3 regions of the Pelorhabdus sp. sgz311001 genome follow, and region 2 is predicted to be linked to each of the others. Evidence: riboswitches for the same ligand, from Rfam matches in the RefSeq annotation. Region 2 holds a riboswitch; each other region holds the start of a gene.
The links. Region 2 has a riboswitch for thiamine pyrophosphate ahead of thiS (sulfur carrier protein ThiS). Riboswitches for the same ligand answer to the same signal wherever they lie in the genome.

Region 1: another riboswitch for thiamine pyrophosphate. It lies ahead of thiM (hydroxyethylthiazole kinase); the one in region 2 lies ahead of thiS (sulfur carrier protein ThiS).
Region 3: another riboswitch for thiamine pyrophosphate. It lies ahead of thiW (energy coupling factor transporter S component ThiW); the one in region 2 lies ahead of thiS (sulfur carrier protein ThiS).

The regions. Positions count from the first base shown of each region.
Region 1 is NZ_JBVXUT010000005.1:159,269-169,088, forward strand. Features, by position in the region: gene AC0MXB_RS13515 (hypothetical protein) at 127-288, opposite strand; gene AC0MXB_RS13520 (hypothetical protein) at 492-683, shown strand; gene AC0MXB_RS13525 (hypothetical protein) at 877-1,074, opposite strand; gene hcp (hydroxylamine reductase) at 1,272-2,897, opposite strand; gene AC0MXB_RS13535 (hypothetical protein) at 3,075-3,512, opposite strand; gene AC0MXB_RS13540 (thiamine phosphate synthase) at 3,603-4,310, opposite strand; gene AC0MXB_RS13545 (MTH1187 family thiamine-binding protein) at 4,307-4,615, opposite strand; gene thiM (hydroxyethylthiazole kinase) at 4,616-5,452, opposite strand; TPP riboswitch at 5,506-5,604, opposite strand; gene AC0MXB_RS13555 (trans-sulfuration enzyme family protein) at 5,631-6,938, opposite strand; gene AC0MXB_RS13560 (iron-containing alcohol dehydrogenase) at 6,957-8,114, opposite strand; gene AC0MXB_RS13565 (DMSO/selenate family reductase complex A subunit) at 8,237-9,820, opposite strand, start outside.
Region 2 is NZ_JBVXUT010000001.1:704,406-714,225, forward strand. Features, by position in the region: gene AC0MXB_RS03645 (beta-ketoacyl-ACP synthase III) at 241-1,233, shown strand; gene AC0MXB_RS03650 (3'-5' exonuclease) at 1,248-1,781, shown strand; gene AC0MXB_RS03655 (2-oxoacid:acceptor oxidoreductase subunit alpha) at 2,134-3,888, shown strand; gene AC0MXB_RS03660 (2-oxoacid:ferredoxin oxidoreductase subunit beta) at 3,888-4,748, shown strand; gene AC0MXB_RS03665 (hypothetical protein) at 4,997-5,140, opposite strand; gene AC0MXB_RS03670 (HEAT repeat domain-containing protein) at 5,236-5,688, shown strand; TPP riboswitch at 5,733-5,834, shown strand; gene thiS (sulfur carrier protein ThiS) at 5,906-6,106, shown strand; gene AC0MXB_RS03680 (thiazole synthase) at 6,109-6,888, shown strand; gene thiH (2-iminoacetate synthase ThiH) at 6,881-8,005, shown strand; gene thiF (sulfur carrier protein ThiS adenylyltransferase ThiF) at 8,018-8,629, shown strand; gene thiE (thiamine phosphate synthase) at 8,646-9,284, shown strand; gene thiC (phosphomethylpyrimidine synthase ThiC) at 9,308-9,820, shown strand, end outside.
Region 3 is NZ_JBVXUT010000001.1:363,595-373,414, reverse strand. Features, by position in the region: gene AC0MXB_RS01915 (2-oxoacid:acceptor oxidoreductase family protein) at 1-493, opposite strand, end outside; gene AC0MXB_RS01910 (thiamine pyrophosphate-dependent enzyme) at 477-1,265, opposite strand; gene AC0MXB_RS01905 (transketolase C-terminal domain-containing protein) at 1,278-2,351, opposite strand; gene AC0MXB_RS01900 (diguanylate cyclase domain-containing protein) at 2,546-3,514, opposite strand; TPP riboswitch at 3,706-3,814, shown strand; gene thiW (energy coupling factor transporter S component ThiW) at 4,067-4,600, shown strand; gene thiM (hydroxyethylthiazole kinase) at 4,581-5,411, shown strand; gene AC0MXB_RS01885 (response regulator) at 5,488-5,871, opposite strand; gene AC0MXB_RS01880 (ATP-binding protein) at 5,900-8,653, opposite strand; gene AC0MXB_RS01875 (methyl-accepting chemotaxis protein) at 8,901-9,820, shown strand, end outside.

The DNA.
Region 1 (9,820 bases), on a different contig from region 2:
ATGAAAAAACAAAGCAAATCATATAAAATTTTGCTTAAAGCAGCAAAACGAAAGCCTGAGCAACCAACAGTATGAAGTGTTGATTGCTCAGGCAGGAAAATAACCTAGTTCGATTCCCTAAAGTAATTACAATAGAAGATTATCTAAGAGAATAGCACCTGCTAAAACAGCAGCCATGTACAGCCAACCTAAAAATACGCTATTCTGCGAAGATTTTTCTACTGTAATATGATCCTTTTCTTCTTCTGATACATTGCAATATTTTTCATGACAGTAAGCGTTTGCCACGGTAATCATCTCCCTAAAAAGCAGCAAGTTTTTTAACTGCCTTTATTATATACTTACAAAATCGCTTTGTAAATGATAATGATTATTGTTTAAATTTTAAATTTACTATTACTCTTTTGAATTATATAAATCTTTATATTGACAATCAAAAAAAAACATAGCATATTAATAGCAAGATACTATTTATAGGCGAGGTTAGTGTAATGCCCATTGATATAATTTCCAATAGTTCTCCTAGTCAATTAAATCAAGTCACAAAAAAAGCAAACCCTTCTGACCACCTTCTACACTATCTAGGTGATGATCTTGATGTAGGGCCTGCTTATATTGTAGAACTCTCCGCTAAAGGCCGCGAGTTACAAAAAAATAATCCGGTAAGAATCGTACGTCTCTAACGTTTAGCGAGTAAGCTGTTTTTTTTGAATTTGCCGATTAAAGCCCAGATCAATCGTAAAAAAGAAAAGATTATTATAGAATAGTCGGCTATCAACGACTGACTAGGCAGTCGATACGTTCCATATAATACCACATGCGAGAAAAAGCAGCAAGGAAAATATCCTTGCCGCTTTTTTCTTGCAGAATAATCACTTACGAATTACGTAAAGTTTCTGCAATATCATATCGTTCCATTTTCTCAAGCTTCTTTATGACTCGTTGCAATGTTGGTCCCATCCGATGCGCAACGCCATTTTTATCCTGAAAAGCAAAACCGAAGTTACTGCAACAAATTTTTTCAGAACCATTCGTCCAAATAATTGGGGTAAATACTCTTGTTGGTCTTTCCATTTACATTCCCCCTTTTATATTTATAATATTCTTCTCTGAAAAGACACCTTTTCCTTTCCTCCTTTAGTCCTAAAAGTTGCTTTCCAGCTATAATTTTTATTACTTAATAAAGTAGATGTACTGGATTATAAAAGGGATTTTACAAAAAAAGCGAAAGAACTGAAAAGTTCTCTCGCTTTTTTGCAAAACAATAATTTCTAGCCGATCAATTTTGCCAAATCTGCTTCTACTGTACTAATGCCCGCAATCCCAAAATTCTCTACAAGAACTTTCGCAACCTGCGGTGACAAAAAGCCTGGCAGAGTTGGACCTAAATGAATATTTTTAACACCTAAATAAAGTAATGCTAAAAGTACAATCACGGCTTTTTGTTCATACCAAGCAATATTATAAACAATGGGCAGCTGATTTACATCATCGAGGCCAAATACTTCTTTTAACTTAAGCGCTACAAGCGCTAATGAATAAGAATCATTACACTGTCCGGCGTCAAGAACACGAGGAATCCCGCCAATATCACCGAGTGGCAGTTTATTATAACGATATTTTGCGCAGCCTGCCGTGAGAATCACCGTATCTTGCGGCAGCTTTTCGGCAAATTCAGTATAATACTCTCTTGACTTCATCCGGCCATCACAGCCTGCCATTACAACAAATTTCTTAATAGCGCCTGATTTTACAGCTTCAACAACCTTATCAGCAAGAGCTAATATTTGTCCATGGGCAAACCCGCCGACAATCGTTCCCGATTCAAGTTCTTCCGGTGTTTTTAACGTTTTCGCCATAGCAATAATCGGCGAAAAATCTTTTTTCCCCGCCGCATCAGCGGCAATATGCATACACCCTGGATAGCCGGCTGCACCTGTCGTAAAAATCCGTTCCCTTACTTCTTCTACTTTAGGCGGCACAATACAATTTGTTGTGAAAAGAATAGGGCCGTGGAATCTTTCAAACTCACCAACTTGTCGCCACCAGGAACCGCCATAATTACCTGCTAAATTCTCGTACTTTTTAAAAGCAGGATAATAGTGAGCAGGCAGCATTTCGCTATGAGTGTATACATCTACACCCGTTCCTTGCGTCTGCTCTAACAACTGCTCCAAATCTGTCAAATCATGACCAGAAATTAAAATAGCCGGATTTTCACGCACGCCAAGATTTACTTTTGTAATCTCTGGGTTGCCATATTTGCTCGTATTCGCTTCATCCAATAGCGCCATAGCTGCTACGCCTAGTTCACCTGTCTTTAACGTAAGGGCAACCAGTTCATCTACGGCTCGATCATGCAGTGTAGCATCAAGCGCTTCATAGATAAAAGCATAAATTGCGGGATTTTCTTTGCCAATCTGCAGGGCGTGATGCGTATAAGCAGCCATGCCTTTTAGACCATAAATGATTAATTCGCGCAAAGACCGGATATCCGCATTCGTTGTCGCCAATACGCCGATGCTATTCGCTTTTGCCAGCAGCGACTCTTTCGTAGAAACAGTAAAAGAAGCTGCATCAATCTCATCAGAATAACCGCTTTTCTTTTTTAAGGCGTCGCGCAGTTCCAGCATTTTATGAATTTGTCCTTCAATAGCTATCTCATCAAAATTCGCATTTGTAATAGTAATAAATAAACTTTTTAAAACTTCATGGTTTACTTCAGCCATTTCAGCCGGATTTAATTTTCCGTGAACAACCACATGAGCAATTCCCTTAACTGTATAGATGAGTAGATCCTGTAGTTTTGCTACTTCGGCGGTCTTGCCACAGACTCCCCGCACCTCGCAGCCCGTTCCCTTTGCGGTTTCCTGACACTGATAACAAAACATACTCACTAAAAAAACCTCCTCAAAATTATTTGAAAATTACTTATTTTGTGGACTATTAATAAAATTTGTCATTATAAGACAAAATCCCTCTTTTTTATCGTAAATTTTCCAAATTAAAAAAGCTGCCTTCGGCAGCTTTTTCATTAGGTTTCGATATACAATGTAGGTTTTCAACTGAGAAGCTCATCCGTTAGAAGCTGAGCCAACAGCAAGCCCAATTAGAAAAGCGGCGATATTATGCATAGCCTCATTATGCCGCTGCTCTTCAAGCTCTTGGCGATCTTTCCATGCTCGCCAGGATTCATGATCGCGCCGAGCCATTTCGCGCTCATGACGAGCCATCTCTAAATCATGTTGCCGCTCTCTTTCATGGAAACGTTCCATAAACCGTTCATGACGTTCTCTTTCCTCACGCTGTCTTTCCCGCCAATGACTCCGACTTTCAAAACTCCAACGCTGCATCGCTTCATTATGGCGCCGATCTTCCTGTGTATAAGCTTCATCATGACGCATCCGCCACTCGTCACCAGGCGATGCTTCGGAGGTACTCATAAACAATCCTGTTTGCATAATTCCGGCCAATAAAGAGAAAGCAATAAATTTCTTCGCTTTTTGATTCATAGTTTATCCCTCCACTATTTACTAATGTAAGTATAAACTAGAAATATGACAAAATTATGACTATACTACCCAAATAATGGCTTAGCTATATCACCGCTGCCCTTTAGCCTCATCCCAGGCTTTGGCCAACGCAGTAGCTGCTCCCTTTGGATCATCCGCTTCAGAAACGGCCGATACAACAAAAAAGCCTGCGATTCCCGTTTGGGCTAACTGCGGTATATCAACAAGTTTAACGCCCCCACCCACTACGACGGGAATGGGACTAAGCTTAGCCAATTTTGCGATTTCATCAAAGCTTCTAGTAATCACATTTCCACTGTGATCCATGCCGCAATCGGGTTTTGTTTTTGTTTCATGTAAAGGGCCAGCGCCAAAATAATCAATCTGACTCACATCAGCCGTTGTAATATAATCAAACAATTCATGCGTTCTAGCCGATAAGCCAACAACCGCATCTTTGCCGAGATATTCCCGGCAAACATCTACAGGAATATCAGTTTGACCAACATGAATCCCATCCACTTTTACACCAAGCTTTCTTGCCGCCAAAACAACATCTAAGCGATCATCAACAAGAAGGGCCACAGTGTTTGATTTACCAAGACTTTTAATAACATCGGCTGCCTGACGGGTTAGTTCAATCATTTCAGCGGCAGAAGCTACTTTCGAACGAATTTGCACACAAGTAAAACCAGCCGCCACAGCATCACGAACAATTTCTGCTACAGGACGCTTCTTCGTATTTTCTGGACCAACAACAAGATAGGCTGAAATATCTAAATTTGTTCTTATACTCATTTCTCATCCTCCAAAATTTCGTTGACCTTTTCCACCTTCGCCTGAATCATATTAGTAAAGCTAGGGCGTATATCAGCTTTTAGAACGACTTCGGTACGAATCCCCTTCGCCGCAAGTACAAAAGTTGCCGCTTTAACAACTTGCATCACGTCGTCCCATTCTCCTTCGATCTCAGTAAACATGGCAGTAGTACGATTAGGCAAACCGGATTCGCGAATGACTTTTACCACTTCAGCTACATAGGGAGCAAGTTCATCGCCTACGCCGCAGGGAGCAATAGCAACAGCAACTAAAGTATTCATCATTTATACCTCCTTAATATCAAAAGGATTATCAGCAATCTCGCTTGCTGTGGCCTTATATAATTCATCAAGAAACTGGATTTGAAAATGTCCTGGACCATCCACCTGCTCGGCCGCACGACGTCCCGCTAAATTGTAAATCGCTGTAGCGGTAAGCGCTGCAATAAAGGGTGATGCCGCTGTAAGATAAACTGCCGCAACACCGCCTAGAGAACAGCCTGCCCCAGTAATTTTAGTCAAAAAAGTTGACCCGCCTTGAGAAAAAGCAACGATGGCACCGTCTGTGATTAAATCGATTTCTCCTGATACAGCAACAGCGCCGCCCGTCCATTTCGCCAAGGCAACAGCTGCTGTTTGGGCAGTATTGACAGAGTCAGTCGAATCAACGCCGCGCACCTTTGACGCCTCAGTTCCTCCTGCTAAATTCCATAAACCAGCTAAAGCAATAATTTCTGAAGCATTGCCTCGAATGATACTCGGTTTATACTCTTTAAATTGAAGCAATAGTTTTGTTCTTAGCTCGCCAATGCCCACAGCAACAGGATCAAGCACCCAAGGTTTATTTGCCTCATACAAAGCTTTGGCGGTACGCGGCAATGTCTCCTCGTAAACGGGAAGAAGTGTGCCGACATTAATATAAGTAGCGCCGCCCGCCTTCGCTAAAAACTCCCCTTCATCAGGCAAATACACCATAGCCGCTGCACCACCGACAGCGAGCTGCGCATTTGCCACAAAATTGATTGTAACAGAATTTGTAATCGATCCTGCCATTGGATTTGTTTTCTGTACTGTTTCTACGGCTTGTATCATCTGCGCTTGAATACTTTTCTTATCGATCATTTTGCCCTCTTTCCATGCAAAAAAAATGCTCACCTGCATTCGGTAAGCATCTTTCGCACTGTCCTATTGCTTCCCTACGTCAGCGTTAACTAACAGGTTCAAAGGGTCAGGTTTTACCTTCTCAACTCTAAGGAGTCCCCCCGCAATCTATTATTTTCTATAACGTATCACTTCTCATCTATTCTGTCAATGTAGTATCTGCCGAGCAAAGTAAATGTTTCTCTGCCGCTTGGGTAAGATCCGCCACAAGATCTTGATACGCTTCGAGTCCCGCATGGAACCGTAAAATAAAGCCGTCCGGTAGCGGCGTAACTTGCCGCTTACCATGTACAGGCAGTACGAGTGACAAATGTCCGCCCCAGCTTTCCGCAATCCAAAACAGATTTAAAGCATCCATAAAAGCTTCAAGCTGTCGGCTCGCTAGATCAGAGCAAAAAACCACGCTAAACAAACCATTCCCTTTATGAAAATAATGCTGGAAGCGTTCATAGTAAGGGGAAGATATCAGAGTCGGCGACAGAACTTCGCGGGTAAAAGGCTGCTTGCTAAACCATTCTATCAGTTGCTGCGCTGTGGCAGCATGACGGTCAAGCCGCTCTGTAGCCGAATCGATACGATGATACAGCCGGGAACAGGTCGTTGGTGCTACTGCACCATTGCCAGCAGCGCGCAATTCATCGGAAATACTCTGCCAGTCACTTTCATGCTTCGTAATGACAACGCCTGATGGCGTATCGCCGTAACCGCCTTCATACTTCGTTGTAGCTTGTATAACAATATCCACGCCATAGTTAAGGGGCTTAAACCGAACATGGCTTGCCCAAGTATTATCCATAACAGTACGCAGATTTGCCGCTTTTGCTATAGCAATGATTCCGTCGATATCGGGAATTTCAAAAGTACCACTGCCCGGCGCCTCTAGATAAATCATGAGATCATCTCTATGGGGATACTCCTGATGCGCTTTGCATAAAACTGCCGAAAATTCTTCTTTCGATGCACCTGCCGGGTAACGAATCTGAGTGATCTTTCTTCTATTTAAATAACGTACCATCGGTCCATAGACGCAATCAGGAAGCAAAATTGCTTTCGGTGAAAAAGCGGCTAAAGTTGTCGAAATTGCCGACAAGCCTGATGGACAAATAACCGCTCCATAGCCATTATGAAGCGCCGCGATTTTTCTGCAGACAGCATCTGCTTCCGGCGTTTGAGGTATGCCATATTCCGCCCCGCCATAGGGTGCTTTGCCACATTCATCAGCGATACGATAGGCTTCCAGGGTAGGAAATAAAACAGAACTTTGGCCCCAGGAACCCGTTTGTGAAAACTGCGCTGCATCGCCAAGCCCGGCGGGATTGGGATGGCCGTGAACCTTATAAGGATTCATAACCGGTTCTTGCACCAGTCTGGTCTTGCTTGAGCACTGCATGAGAAAGTTACGCCTCGCCTCGCCCCGCATCGCAGCTTCCATTGTTTCATATTTCATAGTGAATTCTCCCATACCTTAATAACCGTCATTGTAAGCCTTATCAAACAAGGCCATATAGCCTTCCTTGGTTATAACTCGCGGATTGCTGTCATTCGAACCATTCTTCACCGACATTTCCGCCAGAAGTTCGAAATCTGCCTTGTCGATATTTAAAGACCGTATCCCAGGCAACCCGATTTTTTGCGACAAGGCCTTAATATGTTCAATGCCTTGTTGCGCAGCCTTCGCGTCATCCTGTTCGTCAATTCCCATAGCGCGGGCAATTCGTGCGTACTTATACTCCACCGATGGCAGATTGTATTCCATCACATAAGGCAGTAATATGGCGTTGCACATACCATGCGGCGCATCATACAGACTCCCCAAGGCTTCCGCCATGCAATGCACTGAAGCAACATCGGCATGACTAAAAGAAAGTCCCGCCAAAAGACTGCCCATCATCATTTTATCACGAGCCTCGCGATTCGTACCATTTGTTACGGCCTCCAGGATATTTTGCGCGATATATTCGACAGCGTACAACCCAACAGCCTCGGCAATTGGTTCCGTACAATTTGCTGTATAGCCTTCGATTGCGTGCGTCAGAGCATCAATCCCTGTAGCCGCGGCAACCATTGCGGGAACCGTAAATGTCAGTTCAGGATCGACAATAGCGACTTTTGCAGCAATTGCCGGGCTTTTTATGGTAAATTTGAACTTCTCTTTTGTATCAGTAATAACTGAGGAAAAAGTGACTTCACTGCCCGTACCAGCCGTTGTCGGAATGGTAATAAGCGGCAAACAATCATCCTTTATTTTATTCTTGCCTTGATAGTCGCGGACTTTTCCCCCTTGGCGCGTCAGGACAGCCACCGCCTTGGCCGCATCAATTGGACTGCCGCCGCCAAAAGCAACTAATGCATCAATACCCTGTTGTCTAGCAAGCTCAGCCGCCGCCTCCACATTGGTATCCTTCGGGTTCGCCTCGATAGCATCATAAGTAATAAAAGCCACGTCTGCAGCGGTAATAAGATCACTGATTTTCTGCAAAAGTCCCGTTGCCGCTAGACCTTTATCGGTAATAATCATGACTTTTTTTACGTTCAATAATCGCAGTTCTTCCGCCAAAACACTTACTATTCCAGCGCCATATCTAATTTTTGTCGGTAATAAAAATTCAAAGCAGTCGATCAATACATCCGCCCCCTTAATGTACTAACATACCACGAACAGGCTTTTTGCTTGACGCAGTCTATTTGTGTCATATTGTATATTCTCCATGATCAGGTTAAATCCTGGCAAAAAAGCCCAATTTTCTATTTTTCTAAAGGCTCACTTTTGTCGCTTTCCACTTCCACCAAATTCGTGTGCTGGGGATTGCCAAAAGCCAGAGGTGTTGGCGCATATTTCGTCAGAACATTAATGCAGCCGCGCCGATCAATCCCTTGTTCATCAGGCGTCCACCAGGCTCCTTGCGGTACTGATACAACACCTGGCATAATTCGAGGAGTTACTTTTACTGGTAAAACAATAATACCGCGAGCGTTGAAGACCCGGACATTTTCCCCAGCAACGATCTGTCGGCTTGCGGCATCAAGCGGATTCATCCAGACTTCCTGACGTCCTGCTTCCTCCATCCAGCGAGTATTATCAAAGGTCGAGTGGACACGGCGCTTATAATGATGCCCGATACACTGAAGCGGATATTCTTTTATCAAAGGATCTTCCGGTCCTTCCCAAGCCGTAATATATTTCGGTATAGCCGGAATCGTTTTTAGTTTCTCCATTTGCCATAGCCGCTGTGAAAAGATCTCGATTTTTCCTGATGGCGTTGGAAAAGGGTATTCTTGGGGATTATCAATTTGCTCTTGAAAGGCAATATAAGGCTCCTTGTAATAACGACGATAAATCCCTTTGGCCTGAAGCTTTTCAAACGACGGAAAATCAGGATCAACCTTTCGCGTTTCTGCCACAAGATACTGTAGCCATTCTCGTAAGGTACGCCCTGCTGTAAACACATCGTGCAGCCCCAGTTTTTGGGCCAAATCGCTAACCCAACTATAGCCATTGCGGCATTGGCCTGGCGGCTCTACCGCCTGATTTCCATATAAAACATAGTCGCCATAAAGCCAGGGATTGACTAGATCTTCCCGTTCCATAAACGTATCGGCAGGTAAAACAATATCAGCATATCTTGCGCTAGGTGTAAGAAAGTGGCCGTTATCAACAATCAATTCCGCTAATGCTTCATCTTCCAATAATTGAGCCGTACCATTCGTATCAGAGTGCTGATTTGTTAAACAATTACCGCCCAAGTTAAAAATTAGCTTAATATTAGAATTCAGTTTAGAAACCCCTCTGACCCCTGCTTCCGCTCCCATTTCAGTTCCCCGTACTAGCGCTTCAGTCCAAGTAAACATAGAAATTTGTGCTTTGCAAGGATTGGAAATTGGGATAGACGCAAGCGGAATGTCTTGGGCTGGTTTACCATGGCCTGAAGCCCAACCGCCCTTCCTGCCAACATTTCCTGTCATGGCCGCTAAGACAGTGCCACAACGAACTATTTGTTCGCCATAGGCATGACGCTGTGGACCATACCCTTGAATCAAAGCGCCTGGTCGCCTTGTGGCATATTTTCGCGCTAAAGCTGTAATCTGCTCGCGTGGTATTCCCGTAATTGATTCGGCCCATTCCGGAGTTTTTGCCTTTTTATCAGATCCCAATCCTAAAATATAAGCTTTAAAAGAATTTCCATCTGGAATATGCGGCGGCATGTGCTGCTCATCAAATCCCAGACAGTAGGTATCAAGAAATGACTGATCCTGTAAGTGTTCAGTAATCATGACATACGCCATTGCCTCTAAAAGAGCGCAATCCGTTGTAGGACGAATCGGAATCCA
Region 2 (9,820 bases):
TTTTCGGTAGAACCATATATTATTTTGTGGTTCTATTTTTATCTGATTTTTGATGGGGAAATTCTTGGTGGTTTTCAAGATAATGGAATTTTGTTGCCTGTTTACTAGACTTAATGATAAAATAATGCGTCAGCGCAGTTTTTAAGATAGGGATTAGGTCAGTTAATATAACAAATTCTACTCGACATAAGAAAGCGTTATTTGTAGACGCTAATGAAAAGATGAAGGAGAGATCAATCTATGGCCGAGAAAGCTGTTGGTATACTAGGAATTGGCTCATATGTGCCTGAGAAAGTAATGACAAATAAAGATTTAGAAAAAATTCTTGATACAGCAGATGAGTGGATTGTTGAGCGTACTGGAATTCGAGCGCGGCGGATTGCCGCTGAAGATCAAACTACTTCGGATTTAGCCTTTATTGCAGCGGAAAGGGCGTTAAAAGATGCCAATGTAACGGCGGAAGAACTGGATTTGATTATAGTAGCAACAGTTACACCTGATATGGTATTCCCTTCTGTAGCTTGCTTACTGCAAGATCGGTTAAAGGCTTCAAAGGCGGCGGCTTTTGATTTGACTGCTGTATGTTCTGGGTTCCTTTATGGCATGGCTGTAGGTACTAACTTTATAAAAGCAGGAACATATGAAAAAGTTCTTGTAATCGGAGCCGAAACTTTGTCGAAAATTACTGACTGGACAGATCGTGGTACTGCAATTCTTTTTGGCGACGGTGCTGGCGCGGTAGTTTTAGGAGAAACCGAATCTGGCTATGGGATACTGGGAAGTCATCTTGGTGCAGACGGAGCTGGTGGTGATCTCTTAAAAGTACCTGCAGGAGGCTCTAAATCTCCTGCTTCCAGTGATACGATTGAAAAACGGCTTCATTATATCAGCATGAATGGAAATGAAGTTTTTAAATTTGCTGTAAAAATTATGGGCGAGGCTGCTAATAAAGCACTGGAACAAGCTCACTTAACTGCCGATGATGTAACTTATTTAGTGCCGCATCAAGCTAACTATCGCATTATTCAGTCGGCGGCAAAACGGCTGAAATTACCGCTAGACCGTGTTGTCATAAATGTTGATAAATATGGAAATACCTCGGCCGCATCTGTACCAATTGCTCTTGATGAAGGCGTTAAGAGCGGCCTTATCAAAAAAGGCGATGTCATTGTTCTTGTAGGCTTTGGTGGTGGTTTGACCTGGGGCGCCAGTGTTATAAAATGGGATCATTGAGCATAGGAGGCGCTATGTGTCCAGAACGATTTACGGCCATTGATTTTGAAACAGCGAATCCTAGGCATTATAGCGCTTGTCAGCTTGGAATTGCCCTAGTAGAAAAAGGCGAGATTATTGAGGAAAAGTCTTGGTTTATTCGACCGCCTACCCCGACGTTTACGTTTACTGATATTCATGGGATTACGTATAATCAGGTAAGAGATTCTTTGACTTTTCGCGAAATCTGGGCAGAAGTGGTTCCTTACATTGAAGGACAAATTATTGCGGCCCATAATGCACGGTTTGACGAATCGGTTTTATTAGAATCGCTTGCTTATTATCGATTACCTGTGCCATCATTTCAAGTGATTGATTCGCTCGATGTCGCCAGAAAAGCTTGGCCTCAACTAAAAAATCATCAGCTTCATACTGTGGCTGCTCATTTGGCAGTAGAATTAAATCATCATGAAGCTTTAAGCGATGCCCGCGTTTGCGCTGCCATTATCGCCAAGGCTGCAGCAGAACATATTATTGTGAAGTCTTCTTGTTTAAGACGCAGTGGATGAGAGTGTATGAATTCTAAAAAACGGAATTTAGCAGAAATATGGAGGAGATACGATGGTTTTTCGCCCAGTTGATCATCCGAATAATTCAAAGGCAAACTATATTTATGGGCTTATTGTCTTAGCTTTAATGATTTATTTAGGCTTTTATTCTTTGACCCAATCATAATGAAAAAATAAACCAGACTAGCCGGTAGGCTTTGTCTGGTTTATTTTTTAGGCGTACGATAAAAATCCAATAAAAGATTTACATAAATAATAAACAATATTTTTTAAAAAATATAATTCAATTAGAAGGCTTGTTTATAAGTTTGGCGAATGTTTATTTATAATAAGAAATAAAGGGGGAACAGGAATGTCAAAAAAATCTTTTACTGCCATGTTTGGCGGACAAGCAGGGTACGGTGTAATGAGCGCTGGCTCTACCGTGGCCAAGGCGGCTAGCCGCTATGGTTTGTGGGCTATTGTAGTTAACGAGTATCCTTCCCTTATTAAAGGCGGTTTAAATGACTGCTTAGTACAGATTGGTTCTGTGCCTCAAGATGCTTATGATGAAGAGCTGGATTTTCTCGGCGCTTTTTCACAGCCCGCTTGGGATCAAAATATAAACAAACTAAAACCTGGGGCTGTGGCCTTGTATGATGACGGTGCTGTCAAACCTGATTTAGTGAAATTGCCTGAAGGAGTTCAGGTTTTTCCTGTTAAGTTAGTTCAGTCGCTAGAAAGTGGCGATGAGAAAGTTATGGTCAATAGCGCTATGCTTGCTGCTTTTTGCGCTTTAACCGGATTTTCTAGTGAAGCAATTCTTCATGTTTTCGCTAGCGAGTTTACAAAAGCCGATGTGCTAGAAAAAAACATGTCGCTGTTTCATAAGGTTTTTACTGCCGTGCAAGATGAATATAAAGTTAGCAAGCAATTTCCTTTTGCTTTTGAAAAAACTGACCGCAAGAAAATGCTGATTAATGGCAATGACGCGATTTCGCTCGGTGCTTTGGCGGCAGGTGTAACTTTTGCTGCAGGCTATCCAATGACGCCTGGCTCCAGTGTGCTTACTTATCTAGCAGACCACGGGGCTGCCTACGGTTTAGTTTTCAAGCAAGCTGAAGATGAAATTGCGGCAATGAATATGCTCATTGGTGCTGGTTTCGGCGGTGTAAGAGCAATCGGCGCCACGAGCGGCGGCGGTTTTGCTCTGATGGTAGAAGCGCTAGGGTTTGCGGCGCAAGCAGAAATCCCTGTTGTAATGGTACTGGCCCAACGAGGTGGCCCAAGTACTGGTTTGCCTACGCGGACAGCTCAGGCTGATTTGAATTTCGTCTACTATTCCTCGCAAGGAGAGTTTCCTCGCTTGATTGTAGCGCCAGGTGATGTAGATGAGTGTTTCTATGAAACCTTTCGGGTTTTCAATTTAGCTGAAAAATATCAAATGCCTGCCATTATTCTGACTGACAAATATTTGGCGGATTCCAGCTGGGTTCAGGACTTTTTTGATCAAAGCGGCCTTGCAATTGAAAGAAGTTTGGCTGATGAGGATTACTTGGCGAGCCATCAACCTTATTTACGATATAGTTTAACGGAAAACGGCGTATCGCCGCGGTCTTTTCCCGGTCAGAAGGGTGGTCGTCATATAGCCACAAGTTATACTCATGGCGCTGACGGATTTTATAGCTCGGGAAACCGGGAATATGCGGCAGAAGAACCAAGCATTACGGAAAAAGGTACTGATAAGCTATTTAATAAGGTTGAAGATTTGCTTAAGGAAATTCCTTCTGTCAAACTGCACGGTCCTGAGGTGGCCGATTTGACGGTGATTGGTTGGGGATCTTCTAAAGGCGCGATTTTAGCAGCGATGGATGAAGTAGCGCAACAAGGAGTTTCTGTGAATTATTTACAAGTTTTGTATCCTTCGCCTTTTCCCACAGCGGCCGTTGAGGCTGTTTTACAAAAGGCGAAAAAAACATTGTTGATTGAAGGCAACAAAACAGGACAGCTTGGCTTGCTCTTGGGTTCTTATACCGGAATAAAACCAGATTTTACTTATTTTAAATATGACTCTAGACCATTTAGTGTTAAAGCTATCGCCGATAAAATCAAGGAGGTGCTAGTATAATGGATCAATATACTTTACCTTATGTTCCTACATGGTGCCCAGGCTGTGGTAATTTTGGTATTCATGCCGCTTTGAAAAAAGCCTTTCAACTGCTTGAATTAGATCCGGAACAGACGGCTCTCGTTACAGGAATCGGTTGTTCCAGCAAAATAAGTCAATATGTGAATACATACCGTATTGAAACGCTTCACGGTCGTTCGCTGCCTGTGGCTACAGGATTGAAGTTAGCTAATCATAAGCTGACTGTAATTGCCGAAGGCGGCGAAGGCGACGGCATGGGCCTTGGAATGGGGCATTTTATCCACACAGCACGGCGAAATTTAGATATTTCCTATTTTATTCATAACAACCAGATATATGGCCTAACTAAAGGACAGGCCTCGCCTACAAGTGATCTAGGGGCGATAACGAAATTCACACCGCCGCCGCTAGGTAATTTAGAAAAGCCTGTAAACATTGTTCAACTTGCTTTGCAGGCTGGCGCGACTTTTGTTGCTAGATCCTATTCAGCCGACCTGGCGCATTTGAGCGAAACGATGGCTATGGCAATTCAGCATAAAGGTTTTGCTGTTGTCGATATTCTGCAACCTTGCGTATCATTTAATCATGTTAATACGTATCAATGGTATCAAGAGAGAATCTACAAAGTGGATACCTTGTCCGATTATGATGAAACTGATTTTGCTAAGGCTAGCGCCATTGCCGGGCAATGGGGTGATAAAATTCCGCTTGGCGTTATCTATCAGACTGATAGAATGACATTAGAGGAATCCTTGCCCGCTTTGGCGCAGGGAACACTTATCGCCAGAAACTTGAGTCAGCCGAGTTCGGTGCTTTCGTTAATGGAAGAGATGGCGTAAGTCCCTTTTAGTAGAAGTAATTCCACCAGTAGGGATGGTAATTCCACCACCAGCGGCGACATGTATGAAAGTATTGATAAGGGTAGGCGCAGCCTTTACCCCAAAAATAGTTTTTCTGGCATTTGGGGCATTTCAGTCGCATAGTTTCACCACCATAGCTTTTTTGTAGCTTATGCGTTTTTGAGTCGTTTTGTCTCAAACCAATAAAAAGAACAGTCAGGCTGCTTAATTGAGCCTGACTGTTCTTTTTAAGTTGGCAGAGAGTTTTTACAGGGGAACTTTTTCTGTTCTTTGACAGTCTCAGTATCTGTTTTTGCTGATTTTTGCACTGACGCTTCTGCCGGACGCGATTTTTTTTGCGGCTCAGAATTGGCCATATCTTTAAAAGTCATTGCCCATCCTTCTTTCCTATTGTTTTTCTTACTATAGCCTAAACTTACAAGAGTTATACGAAGAATAAAAAAAACGTAAGCGGGTATGGTAAGAAGTGAAGCAGAAGATTGAGGTGAAGAAAGTGCGGGGAAAAATTTTTAGCAGTATATTAGTAGGGCTCATTTCAGGCCTACTTATCGCAGTTGGCAGCTTTCTGTGGCTTGACCGTCATTATATTCAACAGCGAGCTGTTATGACACTTGTACAAACAAGCATGGATAATCCAGCCATACAAGATATGTTGGCGGCGCAGGTTTTGCGCTATCTGAAATCGCCCGAGGGAAGCCAGGAAATGTTGGAGTATTTAAAGCGACCGGAGGTTGCTAAGGTTTTGGCAGAGCATTTAGAAAGTCCGGAAGTAAGGCCGCAGCTTGTGCAACTTTTTAACCAGCCTGATGTTCGTCGGGCTTTTATCGCTTCTTTGGCAAAAGAGCCTGAGTTTAAAATTTTACAGGCCCTTAGCGAATTTGCCGAAGATACAAATCAGGCACAGGGAAGCAGTCAATAGTTCTTTACAAAGCGATAAGGCTGTACTATAATACAGATAAATTAATAGTTCGCTAGGGGAGCCGGTTGGCGGCTGAGAGAAAGATTTTTCGACCCTTTGAACCTGATCTGGTTAATACCAGCGTAGGGAAGCACGCACTTAGCTTGGTTTAAGCTCGCGCCTATGTTGGATCGCGAGCTTTTTTATTTGCGATTTTTTAGCAAGTGAGGTGAGGCGAATGCAAATCCGTTTGAACGGAGCTGAGGTTGTTTTTGCAACAGAAGTTTCACTAGAAGAGTTATTATTGCAGCAAAAAATCAATTTGGACACAGTCATAGTGGAATTAAATCAAACAATTATAAAGCGCGACGAATTGGCTCAAACAATTGTTAAAGATCAAGATACGATTGAAGTGTTGCGCTTTGTCGGAGGCGGTTAATTATGCAACAGCAGGAAGATTTTTTTGAACTTGGCGGGAGAAAGCTCTCTAGTCGCTTATTTATTGGCTCAGGGAAATATAGTGATGATAGGTTGATACCGGCTATTGCCGAGGCATCTGGCGCCGAAGTGATTACAGTGGCACTCAGGCGTATTGATTTTCAAGCAAAACAAGATAATATTTTAGAAAATATACCAGATCATATGCAATTACTGCCCAATACATCAGGCGCTAGAACAGCAGAAGAAGCGATTCGTCTGGCTCGTTTAGCAAAAGCGTCCGGCTGTGGGAATTGGATTAAAATTGAAGTTATTTCTGACAGTAAGTATTTGCTGCCTGATGGTTATGAAACTGTAAAAGCTGCCGAGGTTTTAGCGAAAGAAGGTTTTGTGGTTTTGCCTTATATCAGCCCCGATTTAATGGTGGCAAAAGCGTTAGTAAATGCCGGAGCTGCTGCTATTATGCCTTTAGGCGCGCCGATTGGCACCAATCGCGGCTTGAAAACGAAAGAACTAATTCGAATTCTCATTGAGGAGATTTCACTCCCGATTATCGTTGATGCAGGGATTGGAGCGCCGTCTCATGCCGTAGAAGCTATGGAAATGGGTGCGTCAGCTTGTTTGCTGAATACGGCGATTGCTAGTTCTCCCAATCCATTCTTAATGGCAAAAGCTTTTGGTCAGGCAGTAGCCGCCGGACGACAGGCCTTTTTAGCTGGGTTAGGCGTAGATCAGACTCTAGCGCGAGCGTCGTCGCCGCTTACAGGGTTTTTACATGAATAAGGGTAGCGTCTTTGACGCCCTGCAAGAGTATGATTCCTTTGATTTTCCGGCATTTTTTGCCGCTGTGTCGGAGCAGGATGTAGCGCAGGTATTGCGCAAGGATCATCTCTCCTTAGCCGATTATATGAAGTTGTTAGCGCCAGCTGCGGAGGCTTTTTTAGAGCCTATGGCGCAGAAGGCTAAGGATCTTACAGCACGCCACTTCGGCAGAACGATTCTATTGTTTACGCCAATTTACGTATCTGATGTTTGCAGCAATCAATGCCGCTACTGTGGCTTTAGCGCTTTAAATACGGAGCTCAAACGCAATCATTTAACCTTAGAAGAAGTAGCGCTTGAGGCGCAAGCTGTAGCAAAAACCGGATTAAAACATATTGTTTTTTTAACGGGAGATGCACCGCAGATTGCTTCAGTGAACTATATGGAAGAATGTACTAAAATCTTTCGGAAATATTTTTCCTCTATTTCCATTGAGGTTTACTCCTTGACCAAAGCAGAATATGAACAGCTTGTCCAAGCGGGCGTTGATAATATGACCATGTTTCAGGAGACTTATAATGCGGCGCTTTATGATACACTACATCTGAAAGGACCGAAAAAAGATTACCGCTTTCGCCTCGATGCGCCGGAACGGGCTTGTCAAAGCGGCATGGCGTCGGTTTCGATCGGGGCCTTGCTTGGACTCGATCAATGGCGGCAGGAGTGTTTTAAAACAGGGCTTCATGCAATGTATTTGCAGACGAAGTATCCGGCGGTAGATGTGAGTATTTCGGTTCCCCGCATGCGGCCTCATACGGGTGAATTTCAGCCACCTGTCGCTGTGACCGATAAAAATTTGGTCCAATATATTTTGGCCTATCGATTATTTATGCCTTACTCTGGTATTACGATGTCATCGCGTGAAACTCCAGTTATGCGGGATCATATGATGGGAATCGGTGTAACTAAAATGTCGGCAGGGGCTTGTACTGTTGTCGGCGGACATATAGCGCATCAGAAAAATGCGGGTCAGTTCGACACGTCGGATGAACGGGATGTATCTGCCATGAAAGACGCTATCTTACGGCAAGGTTGTCAACCAGTTATGAAAGATTGGCAGCCCCTTTGGAGCAGGTAAAGGAGGTCTCTTGTGAACGCTTTCGAAACGTCTTTGGCGAGAATGATTGGCTGTGAGGCTTTAGCTAAGATTCAAAGTTTTAAAATTGGTATAGCCGGAGCTGGCGGGCTTGGTTCGAACTGCGCCGTTCATTTAGTGCGCAGTGGTTTTATCGATTTTACGATTGCTGATTTTGATGTGCTTGAGCCAAGCAACTTAAATCGTCAATACTACTTTTCCCGGCAGATTGGTTCTTTAAAGGTTGAGATGCTGCGGGAAAATTTGACGGCCATTAATCCGGCGGCGCAAATTCATACAGTAGCTCAAAAACTGGATACTGATGATTTTAGCAGGGTTTTTGCGGATTGCCATGTGGTCATTGAAGCCTTTGATAAGGCCGAATATAAGAAGAAAGTTATTGAAGCGTTGCTTTCTTCCGACAAACTGCTTGTAGGGGCTTCCGGACTTGCGGGCATGGGCGACAGTGACGCGATTACGATTCACCAGATAAAAGAACGTTTCTTTTTAATTGGTGATTTAGTGACAGGTGTAGGAGTGGATCAGCCGCCTTTAGCGCCGCGTGTGGCAGTGGCAGCGGCTAAACAGGCTGATGTAGTTTTGCGATACGCTTTAGGCATGATTTAGGGAAAGGAGTATTTTTATGAAAAAGCAAGATTGTTTGGGAACAGACTTGTATGGATTGACTGGTGAAGTTTATTCCCAAGGCCGTAGCAACATAGATATTGTCACAGCCATGTTAAAAGCAGGCATTCAAATTATTCAGTATCGGGAAAAAGAGAAAAAGCAGCGCTATAAGTATGAAGAATGTCGCCAGATTCGCGCTCTTACGCAAGAATATAACGCGACCTTTATTGTAAATGACGATATTGAAATTGCCAAACTTGTGAAAGCTGACGGGGTACATATTGGACAAGAAGATCTACCAATTGAATTGGTCCGTCAAATTGTGGGACCTGATATGATAATCGGTCTTTCTACCCATTCGCCACAGCAAGCGCAAGATGCCGTCAAACGGGGCGCTGACTATATTGGCGTTGGTCCAATTTTTGCTACTAAAACGAAAAAAGATGTGTGCAGTCCAGTTGGTTTTGATTATCTTGATTATGTCGTAAAAGAGATTGATCTTCCTTTTGTCGCAATCGGCGGTATTAAAGCTGATAATATTAATCAAGTTGCGGCTCATGGAGCAAAGTGTATTGCCTTGGTAACCGAGATTGTCGGCGCTGACGATATTGCCGCCAAAGTTATTGAGATTCGAAGAAATATGAAGCAAGCTTAAATAACAATAGAAGGAGTGTTACTATGACTTATAGTACGCAAATGGATGCAGCGAGACAAGGAATTATTACCGAACAAATGAAAGTTGTCGCACAAAAAGAAGGCATGGATGTTGAAAAGTTGCGAGGCCTTATTGCGACAGGCAAAGTAGTTATCCCTGCTAATAAGAATCATAAAAGCCTCAGCCCGGAAGGCATCGGTGAAGGACTGAGGACAAAGATTAATGTAAATTTAGGCGTATCGAAAGATTGTTGCGACTTAGATAGCGAAATGGAAAAAGTTAAAAAAGCCGTTGAATTAAAAGCGGAAGCCATCATGGATTTGAGCTGTTACGGCAAGACGCAGGAGTTCCGTCGCCGCGTGCTGGACTATTCGCCAGCCATGATCGGAACTGTGCCGATGTATGATGCTGTTGGCATGCATGATGCAGACCTAAAGGATATGACAGCCGACCAGCTCTTTGAAGTCGTGGAACGCCATGCAGCCGATGGCGTAGACTTTATGACGATTCACTGTGGTTTAAACCGGGCGACAGCC
Region 3 (9,820 bases), 340 kb from region 2:
GTCCTACCTTGCGCGGAATTTTTCTTTCCTTATTCTCCGCGTTCTCTGCTTCATGAAAGTAAAAACAGCTTCGATTATCGCCTAAATCTTCTGCTGCCGTTTTAATCTCGGCTTGATCGGTCGGACAAGGTGGCGTGCTCTCAAAATACTGCAAACCAATGATCTCATCATTAACTTGCGCTGGCTCAATCAGCGAATTGTCATAAATATACAGAGTTTCTTCTCCGGCATAATGGCGTGTCCTAGCTATCGCTCTGGCGCTTAAGGCGATCAAAATATCAGCCGTCTCAAATTTAGGAGCGCCAATTTTCTCATCTGCTTCGGTAATTTGCAAGTAGGCCATAGAAATGCCACCACGTTGCTCAACACCAAAGTTAGGTATATATAAAGCTTCTTTACCTTCGCGATTTGCCGCTTCGGCAACGATTTCCGCAATAGATTGAATTCCTTGCCCGCCTTCGCCAGCAAGCAAAATTTTAAGGATTTTGTGCATGCTCTTCCCCCTTTGCTTCCGGCAATTTCAATTCGCCCACCTTAAAATAGGCTGTCATATCTTTTTCAACAAATCGCCAGGTTTGTTCGGCATTGGTTTTCCAATTTGTCGGACAGGATGACAGAGCCTCAATAAAAGAAATACCGCGACCAGCCATTTGATTTTCTAACCCCTTGCGGATAAATTTAGTTAACTGCTTAATATTAGAAATTGTACCTCTAGCTACATAAGCGCCTTCTTGACTAATAGCTGCTACCATTTCCGGTCCCAAAAGCGGCGGCCCCGCTTCTTCTACCTTTTTGCCATAGGGACTCGTTTCCGTTACCTGCCCTGGCAAAGTCGTCGGCGCCATCTGTCCTCCGGTCATAGCGTAATTCACATTGTTAACAAGAACAATCGTAATTTTTTCGTTACGTAAAACAGCATTTACTAAATGCTGACTGCCAATGGCGTAGCCACCGCCATCACCCATATAAGCCACGCCCACTAGATCTGGCCTAACCCGCTTAGCACCGGCAATAAAAGGAGTTGTTCGACCGTGATGGGTCTGTACGCAGTCGGCCTGAAAGAAATTCCAGCTAAGCAGGGAACAGCCAATATCACAGCCATAAAGCAGCTTATCTACAATGCCCAGTTCGTCAATTGCTTGTCCTAAGCATTTTAAAACAATCCCATGACCACAGCCAGGACAAAAACTATGAGGTTTAGAAGTTTCCAGCCAAGAAGCAGGGAAAGCAGGCTGAAAAATCTGGTCTTCAATTAATTCCTGCATGGACTCACCCTTTCATATTTCAAGTTTTGCCGTTTCCCGGTAAACCTCTTCCGTCGTAATACCAAGACCGGGGCGAAACACTTTAGTAATTGGCACATTTAGACCATAAAGCGCTTCTGTTACCATCCGATAAAACTGTCCTTCGGCCGATTCGAATAGCAAGAGGTGTTTCGCTTTTTGAACAGCTTGCCGCATTTGCTCAGCGGGAAAAGGACGTAAGGTAATGGGCCGAAAAAAGCCAATTTTCCGCCCCTCTTGTTGCAGAATTTTAGCGGCGGCCCGACAGGATCGACTTACAATGCCATGGCTTACCAGTATAACATCGGCCTTGTCACAATTCTCCTCTTCCCATTCCACGATTTGTGGCGCCATTTTTTGATAGGCGCTAAGATGCTCTTGCAAAACCTCATAGAGTTCTTCTTCCGTATTATAGGTATTACGATAATGTTCATAGTCTGACGCCGCGTCCTTCCCCACTAAGGGATAAGGCTTTACAAGTTCCATTCCCGCCTCAGTTGGATCATACACCGTAAGGGATTCGCGCATTTTCCCCTGGTAGCCGTCACCAAGAACATAGGCGGGAAAGCGATATTGCCAAGCTCGGTTAAAAGCTTTAATGGTATAATCAAACAATTCTTGATGACTCGCTGTCGAATAAACAATTCGAAGACCCTCACCATTGCCGCCGAAAGCAGTCAGAGTCGTCTCCTGTTGACCATAAATAACAGTTGCCGTAGAGGGGCCGCCGCGCTGCTGAATTACAAACACAGCAGGAATACGCATCATCTCAGCCATAGCCATCGGTTCCTGCATTAATACGTTTCCTGGTCCAGCTGTACTCGTAAAAGCTTTTTTTCCTGTCATTACAGCGCCAAGCGTGTAATAGCCTGCTGAAAGCTCATCTTCTGTCTGCAAAAAAAGTTTATTAAAATCAGGCGCATATTTTGTCCAATACTGCATGACCTCTGTTTGCGGTGTAATAGGGTAGCCGAACAAGGCATCGGCCTTCGCCGCCAGCGCCGCCAAGGCGATTGCCTGATTGCCAGTAATAAAGCGACGCCCTTTTTCCAATGTTTCTTTAGGCATATCATCCCTCCTATGAACTCCTTACATAGATAGCTTTGACCAATCTCTTAAGTCTATTCATAAGATATAAAAAATCCCCAGCCGCCAACCTTTCAAGCTCCTGACCGAAACACTACACCGCAACAATAAAACAAGCCGGAAAATCCGTTACTGGATTTCCGGCTTTTATATTTCAATTCGATTTTAAAATTTTTCTACTTTGCATAGGAAAGATAGGTTCTACCGCCAGATCGCTTAGCTGCATACATAGCATGATCCGCATAAGCAATCAAATCAGCAGCACCTTCGGCGTCATCAGGAAAAAAACTTAGACCAATGCTGATCCCAATTTCTACTTGACTGTCTTCTCTTGTGATCGGCTCTAAACAATAATTTAGCAGTCTATTCGCAATACTATACGCTTCCTCACGTTCAGACAGATCAGACAGAATGGCAACAAATTCGTCGCCAGCTAAGCGCGCGGCAAAATCCTTCGCTCTCAAGGTACGACGAAACCGCTCCGCCAGAACCTGTAATAAAAAATCACCGGTATTGTGACCAAAGCGATCATTTACTTGCTTAAAATCATCAATATCCATAAACAGCACCGCAAAGAAACGTTTATATTTTGTTCCTTCGCCTACGGCTCGCTCCAGCATTGCTTCAAAAAAGCGACGATTCGGCAGGTTAGTTAGCGAATCATAAAAAGCATATTGATACATAAGCTTTTCATTTTTACGTCGTTCGCTAATATCACGCGTAACGCCAATAAATCCTTTGGAGCGTTTTTGCGAATCCAAAAGCGGATTGACTGTCACTTCCAGCCAAAGCGTATACCCTGCCTTATGATAAGCTTCTACTGTATAAATAAAACTTTGCTTATTTCGCTCTTCAAGGGGCAAAGCTTTACGCTCTTCATATTTTTTCTGCACTTTTCTCACCGAATCTGCTGTAAGAAGAGTAAATAAAGAACGTCCAATCAACTCCTCCGTCTGATAACCAAAAACAGGCTGAACCGCAGGGGATACGTAAACAAATCGAAAAGCTTCATCAAGTTGCCAAATCACATCCAGGGAATTTTCCGCTAAAAAGCGATACATCTGTTCGCTTTTCCCTAATTCCTCATTGATTTTTGTTAGCTTGTTACAGCGTCTCTGTAATTTTATGATTTCAATGGATTTCATGGTTTTCCTCCTACAACCTTGTTCCTGCTCTATCTATTAAAGATTCTCTATGATTTTCCATTATATTTTTTTCGAACCTTTTCGACAGTTTCCTGCTATTTTATATCTTTTAAAAAACTTTCTATTTTGTCAGAGTAATAACAGCGCTGTTCATTGCGATTCTTGCCATCTTATGCTACAATAAATGAAAATAAATTGAGTAGGGGAGCTTGTAGTGCAGGCTGAGAAAAAGTAATCAAACTTTGACCCTTAAACCTGATTTGGATAATGCCAACGTAGGAAAAGTTTCGCTTGTACAAACAGGGTAACCGCTTCGGTCTATCCTGTTTTTTGATTTACCGGCAACAAGAAAAGATGACGGAGGAGCGTCCGGCGTCAGAACAAACCGACAACTAAATAGCGAGGGAGCTTGTGTTTCAAGCTGAGAGGAAGCTTTTAAGCTTCGACCGACCTGCAGCACACCGCAGGAGAGCTATTTAGTGTATCAGTATATCCTTTTTTAAGAACTCTCCTGAGCGAGTCGCTGCCGACCAAACTCAAGGAGGTTTTTTTATGCAAAAAAATTCAAAGGTACTAAAATTAGTTATGCTATCGATGCTAGTCGCGCTTGGTGTAGTCATTTCTCCCATTTTACGCATTGAAGGCATGTGTCCTATGGCGCATTTTATCAATATTGTTTGCGCTGTTTTGCTAGGTCCATGGTATGCGCTGCTCTGCGCAACGCTCATCGGGGTCATTCGCATGATGTTTATGGGCATCCCGCCGCTTGCTCTGACAGGTGCGGTCTTTGGCGCTTTCTTATCAGGAGTTTTCTATCGCGTATCAAAAGGCAATCTTTTCGGCGCCGTAGCGGGCGAAGTCATTGGCACAGGCATTATCGGTGCAATCGTATCCTATCCGGTTATGGCTTTTATCTATGGCAAAACTGGCCTTACTTGGCTCTTCTATGTACCGCTTTTTCTGTGCGGCACTTTAATCGGCGGAACAATCGCCTATTTCTTCTTAAATTCACTGAAACGATCTGGTATGCTAGTAAATTTCCAACGCAACTTAGGAGCGAAAATTTATGATAAAGTCCAGGCTTAATGTAGCTGATTTACTTACAATTAGGGAACAAATTCGTCACGAAAAACCATTAATTCACTGTATCACAAATCCTATTTCTATCAATGACTGCGCCAATGCGATCCTCGCCGTAGGCGCTAAACCAATTATGGCCGAACATCCTTTAGAAGTGGAAGCGATTACAACGCTAGCAGGTTCTTTAGCTGTAAATCTGGGAAACATCACTGATGCGCGTATGGCATCCATTCCTCTGGCAGGAAAAAAAGCCTTAGCACTACAGCACCCCATTATTATTGACTTAGTTGGCATTGCCTGCAGCAATCTAAGGCTTCAATTTGCCGAAACTTTCATTACGCAGTGCCGCCCTTCTGTCATAAAAGGCAATATGTCGGAATTAAAAGCTTTGGCAGGCGTAAAGAACACTGCTTTGGGAATTGATGTAGGCATTCAAGATCAAATTACCGAAAATACTTTAATTGCAAATGCCGCCATTGTAGCTGCCCTAGCACAAAAAACAACTTCTGTCGTTGTCGCTTCAGGCGTAATTGATTTACTTTCCGATGGACACCATACCTACGCTGTGAAAAACGGCTGCGAAATGCTGTCCTTAGTGACTGGCACAGGCTGCATGCTAAATGCTCTCATCGGCACTTTTTTAGCAAGTCAAAATATCCTGGGCAGCGCCTTGCTCGCTACAACGCTCTTAGGCGTCTGCGGCGAAACAGCCATTCAAACGAGTGGCCCCGGAACTTTTCGTTCCAGCCTGATTGATCAACTTTATACCCTTACCGACGAAACGTTCCAACATAAAGCAAACTATTTTTTAATATAATAAAAAAACTGCTTTCAGGAATCTCCTAAAAGCAGCGTCACCTAAGACTGCCTTGTTCCAGGCAGTCTTACTATTTTTATTTTGCCTCACAAAAACTAGCCTCATTTAAAACAATGTCTATAGCACTTAAAAGCTTCTCCGCCTGAAGCGGTTTTATAATATAATTCTTAGCCCCTTCCTGCAAAGCTTCAAAGATTACGTGTTTTTGACCTAAGGCACTTACAACAATGACTTTTGCCAAAGGATCTATTTTCATAATTCCCTTTAATGCCCCGATCCCCCCCAATCCGGGCATCGTTAAATCCATTGTAACAATATCCGGGCCGCATCTTGGATATTCTTGTATGGCGTTTTCGCCGTTTACGGCCTCCGCTACTACTTCATGCCCGGCTTTTTCAAAAATCTTGCGCAGCACTGTACGCATCATTAAAGCATCATCTACAATCATTATTCTTGCCATAAGTTTTCTCCTTTATATTATATGTCGTTTATCTAATAGCAAAACCATCTACGTCGCTCGCTTTTCTATGCGGCAAAAAGAAAACAAATTCAGTTCCCTGTCCAATCGCACTATGAATCTGTACGGTCCCATGAAGTTGCTTTAACTCTGCTAGAACCGCAGAAAGTCCCACACCGCGTCCTGCTAATTCAGTAACTTTGGGAGCGCCGGAAAAGCCTTCAGCAAAAACAAGCTGCAACTTTTTTTGCTCATCCATCCCTGCCAATTCTACTGTTGTACAAATTTTTCTTTGCAACGCAATAGAGCTGATTTGCTCTGAATCCATTCCCCTGCCATCATCACGAATATGTAACCTCATGCCCTCAGCATCGTGATGGATCCAACAACGCATATGGCCGATTTCATCTTTCCCTTGCACGATTCTTTCCTCTAAGGACTCTAAGCCATGCACTACAGCATTTCGAAATACATGACCAAGTGATTTAATAAATTCTTGATAAATAATTGGATCGACGAGATTCTCGCCGCCTTCAATAACAAACGGTTTAATCACTTTGCCATTTCGTTCCGCCAATCCTACCGTATACTCAGGATAAGATTGCAATAATTCTTTAAATGGCTTATACCGCAGCTTTCTTAGTTCAGGAAGTAGGAAACGACATTCTTCCGGCGGTAAAAGCTCTTGCACTTTCGCTTCTAGTTCTAATAAACGTTCACTTTCAATAACCAAGCGATTTTCTTGTTCAAAAAAGCTCTCTCCCAATATCTCTTTTAAAATCGTCATATCTTCCTGCAGCCATTCTTGTAAGGTTGCAGGTGGAAAAGCAGCAAGGGTTGCTTGCAAAGCCTGATCGCTTGCTCCGGCTTTATGGGCGCAAAACTTCCCTAACCAATCTTCCATCTCGTGTAGTTTTGCCATCAAGTGCTTCATGCGAAGCTGCCCAAACGTTCCCTTAAAAGTATGGACCGTTCGAAATAAGGCAGAGCAAATATCTGTAGTGGTCTGTTCTTCTTTGAGTTTTTGTCCGATCCCCTCTTGGCAAAAAGCATTATATTGCTTCACAGCAGCAAAGAAGTCATCGGCATGGGTAACAACATGAACCACCATTGATAAAACATCTCGCTCTGCCTGAATTTGCTGTTCCATCGTTTTTTGAAGAGTAAGATCTGTAAGAATCACCATAATTCTTCGATCCCAAAGCTCTTTCTTGCCTTCAATTAGCTTATAGGCAAGCCCAATAGATCGATTTCCTAGCATAATTTCTTCTGGCAAAAGCGAAAGATAAGTTTTTCGCACCATCGTACGTTGTTCTGTAAAGACCTTAGCAAAGAGATTAACTATAAAATCTTGCTCGGTTTCATTATCCGGATAGAGCAATACAGAAATATTCTTACCGCCAATTGGGCCAGAAAAAATCATTTCACATTCAGCGCTGTATTCCTCATTAACTGTAAGATCAGGACCGAAAGAAAGAAATCCTTGTCCAGCATGGTCTAATAGGCTCTGTAATGAGGCAGTTCGTTCCGCAATTTTTTTCTCCAATTCTTTATTCCATTCTTCCATGCAAGCATGAGACCGCTGCACTTCTTCATACATTTTCTGCAAAGAATCAAGCGTAGTGTTAATCGAATTTGTCAGAAAAGCCATTTCATCTTTCGAAAAAAGCCGCCCTCGCACCGCCCAATCGCCCTGACCAACGCGCTGCATAACACCACTCAATTCATAGACAGATCTACGAACTGACAAATCAAATCCTAAGAAAAGATAGCAAACAAGAAATAGTACAGCCCCTGAAAAAACCACTACACCATCACGATATTGACGATAACGGTCTACTCGCTCTGCTAACATTTTTTCTGCAACCTGTAAGGTACTTTTCTCCATGTCTATGGAAGTTTGTATAGCCTGAACGCCTGCGGCGGCAAGTAATTCCGGCGGAATCGGTAATCCCTGCTGCCCTAATAGGTTTTGTTCCACATTCCAAGTAAAAATCGGTACAGAATCAGTCAGTGCCGACTGTAGGGTTTTTAATTCTTTTTCTACTAGCTCATTATGCCGAAATATAAGCTGGATATCATGACTAACCTGCTCTAGTACAGACCGCTCCAGCCCAACAATCTGCAGTAAACGATTCTTGCTGTCTTCGGAAAAACCACTCTGGGGCCGCTGTACCGCAAGAGCTTTCGTTACAGTCAAATAGTCCATAAGCTGAGGCAGTTTTCTTAAGGTTACATCAATAAGGTAAGATGTAGTAAAGTCTGAATCCATCGTTAGATTAGAAGCATAGCCGACATGTTGCATCAATTCATTGATCTCTTCAATCCAGCGACTATCTAAGTCTAACTCTGTCTGATTCTGGCTTTGCTCTAATTGCGTCGCTGCTTTTCGTTTCCCCCAGTCTTGTTGCACTAACTGTACTTTCCAGTCGGTATCAAATTGATTTCCAAGATGCTTCTCTTCCTCAACTACCTTGGCCAAAGCTTGATCAACCTTAGCCCTCTCTTGCTGCAAAGCTTGGCTATGTTCATCTGTTTGCGACAAATACTCATAATGAACTGTACGATAAGACTGAGCTGCTGCTAATAAATCAGTTAATACAATTTCATAGTGAATCCCCATACGCTCTTTTTCCGATAATTCGATCGTCCGATTTAACTCGGCTACCAACATATAAATTAACACAAAAGCCTGAATAAAAATAAGAAGCCCAATGATCGTAAATTTATAAGCGTATTTTAGTCGATTCATAAAGCGTATTGCCGGTTCCAATAAACGATTCATTCTTATCACCTGACCGTTTTTTCTCGACTATACCAAAGCACTAGCCTTCAAGTCCTATTTTAGGCTAATATAGCTTAAATCAGGTGAATTTGAGGTTAATTTTTTGTAAAAATTAGCCTTACTTGTCAAGCTATAGTATAATTAAACAGGAAATCGGCCAAGTATACAGAATTCCTCTCTTATCTTCTTTTAAGTTCCACCTAAATATTTTAAAATATATTTAAATAATCCAAATTGGGGTGAAAGTATGAAAACCTTTCCTATTCAGTTTCGCATGACAAGCATCCGTACACGTCTGTTGTTCTTAATTCTTGCGATCATGATCATTTCTTTAAGCGTTCTGACTGGAATCAGTTATTATTTCTCTAAACACTACTTATCTAACAGCGTCAATGAAATTGCCTCTTCCATTGGTGTTGATTATGCGCACCGTGTACAATCTTCTACAAATGAACTAATTATCTTTGTCCAGGAACTGGCGAATAATCCTTACATAAAAGCCGGCACAGATCGCCCGCAAATCGTCAGTGCTTTAGCTGACGGAATTAAGCGCAACAATAAGTTTACGGGCTTAAATTATGGCGATTTGCAAGGAAATGTTGTCCGCGCGCAAGGAGATACGGTTTTTTTAGGCGATCGCGAATATTATAAAAAAGCGATTCAAACTAAAAAAATTGCTATATCGGACCCACTCATTGCCAAGGGAACAGGCAAAATTTCTCTGGCCGTTGCCGTTCCGGTCTTCGTTAATGGCAATGTAACCGGCATACTGCAGGCAACTATTCCACTTGACAGTTTAAATGACATGGTAAAAGATATTAAATTTGAAGACAGCGGTTACGGCCTGATTATTGCCAAATCCGGTATGGTCATTGCCAATGGCAAAAGCGCTGACTTCAATGGCAAACTAATGTTAACAGAAAAAAAAGTAGCGACTGAGCTGAATTTACCGATTGCTGAACTAGACGATAAAATTCTCGCTTTATTCAAAGAAACAGTCGAAAACGGCGGGCAACACGAAGGAACTCACAACTTTCTAAATAAAGATACGTCTTATCTCAGTGTACTAACTCCCATTGAGCTTCCTGGCGACCAGCGCTGGGTCATGATGATTACCGCCCCTGCCGCTGAAGCCACACGTGAAGTAGGAACAATGAGCTTGATTCT